2 regions of the Veillonella intestinalis genome follow, and region 1 is predicted to be linked to the other one. Evidence: riboswitches for the same ligand, from Rfam matches in the RefSeq annotation. Region 1 holds a riboswitch; the other holds the start of a gene.
What was found. A riboswitch is a leader RNA that binds a small molecule or an ion and turns the genes downstream of it on or off. The one in region 1 is predicted to bind S-adenosylmethionine.

Region 2: another riboswitch for S-adenosylmethionine. It lies ahead of metK (methionine adenosyltransferase); the one in region 1 lies ahead of NFR27_RS08700 (MetQ/NlpA family ABC transporter substrate-binding protein).

The regions. Positions count from the first base shown of each region.
Region 1 covers NZ_CALPCB010000010.1:8,413-11,554, forward strand. Annotated here, with positions in the region: gene NFR27_RS08690 (thymidine phosphorylase) at 1-367, shown strand, start outside; gene NFR27_RS08695 (cytidine deaminase) at 364-786, shown strand; gene NFR27_RS08700 (MetQ/NlpA family ABC transporter substrate-binding protein) at 947-1,777, opposite strand; SAM riboswitch class I at 1,869-1,962, opposite strand; gene NFR27_RS08705 (MetQ/NlpA family ABC transporter substrate-binding protein) at 2,087-2,920, opposite strand; SAM riboswitch class I at 3,058-3,142, opposite strand, start outside.
Region 2 covers NZ_CALPCB010000002.1:179,762-182,903, reverse strand. Annotated here, with positions in the region: gene priA (replication restart helicase PriA) at 1-236, opposite strand, end outside; gene metK (methionine adenosyltransferase) at 393-1,583, opposite strand; SAM riboswitch class I at 1,638-1,738, opposite strand; gene coaBC (bifunctional phosphopantothenoylcysteine decarboxylase/phosphopantothenate--cysteine ligase CoaBC) at 1,798-2,979, opposite strand; gene rpoZ (DNA-directed RNA polymerase subunit omega) at 3,017-3,142, opposite strand, start outside.

The DNA of each region.
Region 1 (3,142 bases):
CTCTGTGCTAATGGAGCCAATGTTTAAGGAGGCCGCTTATAAGGAGGCCATATTGGCTCCCGTTTCAGGTTATATTATGCATATGGATGCTGAAACTTGTGGACGGGCTGCGTTACTATTAGGAGCTGGACGTTATACTAAAGCGGATATTCTTGATTATAAAGCAGGTATTTGGATGTTGAAAAAAACAGGCGATAAGGTTGTGGTAGGAGAGCCTATTGCCTATGTGCAGAGCAATACAGCAAGCACCTTAGCAGAGGCTAAAGAGCGATATATTTCAGCCTTAGAATTTGGTACTACGAAGCCAGTTACAAAACCTTTGGTGTGGGCTCGTGTCAGTGAAGAAGGGACGGAATCATATATATGAAAGAATCAGTTATATTAGCGAATTCTTCAGTAGATATAGGCGCTGTTCTATTAAAGGCGGCTCATGAGGCAAAACAGAATTCTTATAGTCCCTACTCAAAGTTTGCTGTTGGCGCTGCTGTACTTTGTAAGGATGGGACTATATTTACCGGGTGCAATATAGAAAATGCATCATTTGGACTTACTAATTGTGCGGAACGAGTAGCGATACAGACTGCTGTGGCAGCGGGGTATAAGGAATTTCAAGGGATTGCTATTGTCGGTGATTCAAAGGGACCGTGTATGCCTTGTGGAGCCTGTCGCCAAGTTTTAGTGGAGTTTAAAATACCTCTAATTTATTGCGAAACAGAGACAGGTGATAGCATTAGCTACACCTTAGAGGACATATTGCCTCATAGTTTTGGCCCTGGGGATTTATAATATTTATAATAAAAGCGAGTTAGTCGTATACACCAGTGTGGTGATTTTACGGCTAACTCGCTTTGTGTTTACAAGGAAAATAAACTTACTAGAATATTTAGTGAAGTAGTATTCCCTAGTATAGTTATTGTATTGTAAGGATTACAAGATTATATGATCCTTAGAAGGCTGGTAAAATAGCCCCTTTGTATTTGTCATCAATGAATTTCTTGATTTCTTCGGATTGAAGCGCTTTCATCAATTTTTGGATTTCAGGACGGCTTTCATCGCCTTTACGAACTGTTATGATGTTAGCATATGGGGAATCTTTATCTTCTAAGAATAAAGCATCTTTAACAGGATTTAAGCCAGCTTCTAGGGCAAAGTTAGTATTGATAACTGCTAAGGCTACATCGTCTAAGCTACGAGGCAATTGTGCGGCTTCTAATTCTACAAATTCAAGATTTTTTGGATTGCTTACAATATCTGTTTTAGTGGCATAAATATTGTTAGGATCTTTTAATTTAATTAAACCTGTTTTTTCAAGTAAAAGAAGGGCACGACCACTATTACTTGGATCATTAGGAATTGCAATTTTAGAACCATTTGGTAATACGGAATCTAAGTTTTTATCTGTAATCGTTTTGGAGTAAATCCCCATTGGTTCGATATGAACTTTACCAGCGGAAACAAGGTCCATTTTGTGTTCGCTGGCAAATTTATCCATATATGGGACATGCTGGAAGAAGTTGGCATCTAATTCTTTATCATTTAAGGCTAAGTTAGGTTTTACATAGTCTGTAAATTCGATGATTTTTAAATCAATGCCTTCTTTTTCTAATAATGGTTTAGCTTGCTCTAAGATTTCACCATGGGGTACTGGAGATGCACCTACCGTAATTGTTACTTTGTTAGATGAACCAGTTGAGCTGCCTGTGTCACTACCACAACCAGCAAGTAATAAGGCGCTACCAAGAATAGCTGTGGCAGCTAGGGATAAAAGTTTTTTCATACTATACCTCCTCAGGTTATACAGTAATTAAGAAACATCAGATGAGTTAATAAAAAAAGATGGCCTCGGACACCGAGCCATCACTGCTTGCGCGTTGTATCTCTCGGTATATACCGCAGGAATTAGCACCATCGAATGGTTGCCGGATTTCATAGGGCCAGTCCCTCCATCACTCTCGATAACGTTTCATATATAATTCTTTGGTAAGTATATCATGAGAGGACAAATTTGTAAAGCAAAAAGAAAACCGACTCTGTGGGGCAGAGTCGGTTCGTATTGGTTCATAGTTTGCTAGTGACAATAGATATGTTAAAATGCTGGCAAAATGGAACCTTGATATTTATCTTCGATGAATTTTTTAGTGTCTGCCGATTGAAGGGCTTTTACTAATTTTTGAATTTCAGGACGATTTTCATCACCAGGACGTACGGCAATTAAGTTAGCGTATGGTGAGTTCTTATCGTCTAGGAATAAGGCATCTTTAAGGGGATTTAATTGGGCCCCTAACGCATAGTTGGCATTAATAACAGCAATATCTACATCGTCTAGACTACGTGGTGTTTGTGCCGCTTCTAATTCAACAATGTCTAAGTTTTTAGGATTAGAAGCTATGTCAATTTTGGTGGAGTAAATATTGCTAGGATCTTTTAGTGTGATAAGTCCAGCTTGTTGTAATAATAGCAAGGCACGACCCGTATTAGTAGGATCATTAGGAATGGCTACTTTAGCGCCATTAGGAATTGACTTTTGTAAATCTTTGTCTTTTATTTTGTTGGAATAAAGACCCATTGGTTCAATATGAACGGCACCAGCAGATGCAAATTTCATATTGTGTTCTTCTTCAAACTTTTTCATATATGGGATATGCTGGTAGAAGTTGGCATCTAGTTCTTTATCATTTAAGGCTAAATTAGGTTTGATGTAATCGCTAAACTCAATAATTTTAAGTTCAACTCCTTCTTTAGCTAATTTGTCTTTTACCTGTTCTAAGATTTCTGCATGTGGTACCGGTGAAGCTCCCACAGTTAAGGTTACTTTTTTGTCAGAACCTGCGGCGGCATTGCCTTGATCATTGCCACAGCCAGCGAGTAATAGAGCGCTACCTAATACAAATGTAGCGGCTACGGATAAAAACTTCTTCATAAATGAAGCCCTCCTTTTTCTCAAATAAAAATATGTATGAAATTTATTATTAATTTTGCATCCCCAATACAAAATTAATATAGCGATAGGGTAATAAAAAAACGATGCCCTCGGGTATTCCGAGTCATCGTTACTACTTTTTATCTCTCGGTATACGCCGCAGGAATTAGCACCATCGAATGGTTGCCGGATTTCATAGGGCCAGTCCCTCCATCACTCTTG
Region 2 (3,142 bases), on a different contig from region 1:
TCCTGGGTAAACCACGGTTCTTTATCCAATACTGCTTGAATAGGCTTGATTTCATAAGAAGGAATCTCATCTAACTCACGATAGCCAATAAGTATACCTTCTTCTTTTGTTCGCCCTAAAGGGACAGCTACCCGTGTACCAATGGCAATTTCGCCTAATTGTGGCGGCACAGCATAGCTGAATGGACTATTCATTTTCTTTGCTGGGCGATTAATAATAACCTCCGCTACACGCATACTATCCCTCCTTTGCAGTATTTTTTATTATACCATTTTTTTCGATATTTTTAAATAAAAGACAGTCTTAGAATACAATAAAAAAATCGTCATACAAATTACGAAACGACAATATTCTTAAGAATGTCGAATGCCTATTTGTATGACGATTTTTAATTATAAGCCTGCTTCTTTACGAAGAATATCTGCTTTATCAGTATGTTCCCAAGGAAGATCAACATCAGTACGACCAAAGTGACCGTATGCTGCTGTTTGATGATAAATTGGACGAAGCAAGTCAAGCATTTCAATAATACCTGCTGGACGAAGGTCAAAATGTTTCTTAACAAGTTCCGCGATTTTTTCTTCCGCAACTTTAGCAGTGCCAAAAGTTTCCACCATAATGGATACTGGTTTTGCTACGCCAATAGCGTAAGCAATCTGAATTTCACATTTATCAGCAAGGCCAGCTGCTACAATGTTTTTAGCTACATAGCGAGCTGCATACGCTGCACTACGGTCAACTTTTGTAGGATCTTTACCAGAGAAAGCACCGCCCCCATGACGAGCCATACCACCGTAAGTATCTACAATAATTTTACGACCAGTTAAACCAGCATCCCCTTGAGGACCACCAATAACAAAACGGCCTGTTGGATTAATAAAGAATTTAGTATTTTCATCAACAAAACCTTCAGGTAATACTGGTTTAATTACTAATTCTTTTAAATCAGCTTCAATTTGTTCACGCGTTACTTCTGGACCATGTTGTGTAGAAATAACGATAGTTTCAATACGCTTAGGCACACCATCTACATATTCAACAGTTACCTGAGTTTTCCCATCGGGACGAAGATATGGTAAAGTACCATCTTTACGAACTTTAGTTAACTGACGGGATAAACGATGAGCCAACGCGATTGGCATAGGCATAAATTCTTCTGTTTCATTGGTAGCGTAACCAAACATCATACCTTGGTCACCAGCACCAATCTTATCAAATTTATCACTTCCGCCTTCACGAGTTTCAAGTGCATCATCAACACCCATAGCAATATCTACGGACTGTTCATCAATCGCTACATTAACACCACAAGTATCGCAATCAAAACCATATTTAGCACGAGTATATCCAATTTCACGAATAGTTTCACGCACTATATGATTAATATCAACATAACATTTAGTAGAAATTTCCCCTACTACATGAACCTGACCTGTTGTTACGAGCGTTTCGCAAGCAACATGAGCCGTTGGATCTTGTGCAAGAATTGCATCAAGCACAGCATCCGAAATTTGGTCAGCAATTTTATCAGGATGACCTTCTGTTACGGATTCTGATGTGAAAAAAACATGTTTTTCAGCCATTTACCCAATACCTCCATAAAAAAATTCCTCATCAGCCAAACGATGAGGAATCAAACCCCATCTTTCGGCATAGTACCGTCGGACTTAGCACCTTTTCATTATGAATGGTTGCTGTAGCTTCACAGGGCCTTTCCCTCCACTACTCTTGATGAGACAAAAGTTATTATTAAACTGATTGTGATACTTCATATCACTGATTCATTATACAATAGAATTACAATTCTGCCAAGGCTGAAATAATTCGCTTAGCTACATCAATTTTTGTCATAAGTGGCAATGGACGAACTTGACCACCTGGATAAATCAAGGTAACTTCATTAGTGTCAACATTAAAGCCTGCATTTTGCTTACTTACATCATTGGCCACTAACATATCAAGATTTTTGTTAAGTACCTTAGATTTGCCGTATTCAATAACATTTTGAGTTTCCGCAGCAAAACCAATTAACTTTTGATGAGTTTTATTCGCACCTAGCCCTTTAAGAATGTCTGGATTTTTGACTAATTTAAGTTCTAATGTATCCATCTTCTTAATTTTTGTGTCAGCCATATTCTCGACTCTAAAATCAGCTACAGCAGCGGCCATAATAACAGCATCACAATCTTCATAGCGACTATTTACAGCTTCTTCCATAGCTCTAGCAGAATCAACAGAAACTAATTCTACACCAAAAGGCACAGGCAAATTTGTTGGCGCGGAAATTAAAATTGTACGAGCACCAGCTAAGGCCGCTTGTTCAGCTATAGCATAGCCCATTTTTCCGCTTGAACGATTGCCAATATATCGCACTGGATCGATAGCTTCTTGTGTACCACCAGCTGTTACGATTACTGTCTTATTAGACAATAGATTAGTTTTCATCATGTGAAAAGATAACCACTCTACAATGCGAGCTGGTTCTGGTAAACGACCTTTCCCCGTTACACCACAAGCTAAATGACCACTATCAGCTTCTAAAATATGCATGCCTAATTCTCGTAAAGTATTCATATTTCGTTGCGTAATAGGGTTTTCATACATATTAGTATTCATAGCAGGGCATAAAAAGATAGGCGCTTTTGTTGCCATAAGCTGTGTAGTGAGCATATCATCAGCAATGCCAGATGCTAATTTACCAATTACATTAGCAGTAGCAGGTGCAACTACATAGGCATCAGCCCAAGTAGCCAATGCAATGTGCTCTACATTCCAATCATGAACATCTTCAAACATCTTTACAGCGACTGGATGTCCACTAATTTCACCAAATGTCATAGGGGATACAAATTTAGTTGCATTTTCAGTCATAACAACTTTTACTTCTGCCCCTAATTTACGAAGACGACTTACTACTTCTACTGCTTTATAAGCAGCAATACCACCAGATACACCTACGATTATGTGTTTATTTTTCATCCTCAACACCTATTATAGTTCACGTTTAGCGTACGCTTTATTTAATACCATCTTTAGTACGAGCAAAGCCAATTTTATCATCTGCAATTTCATGAAGCGCTACTGATACTGGTTTATCTGTATCAAGACCGGTAACCATAGCTTCATCGCCATCGGTTAATTC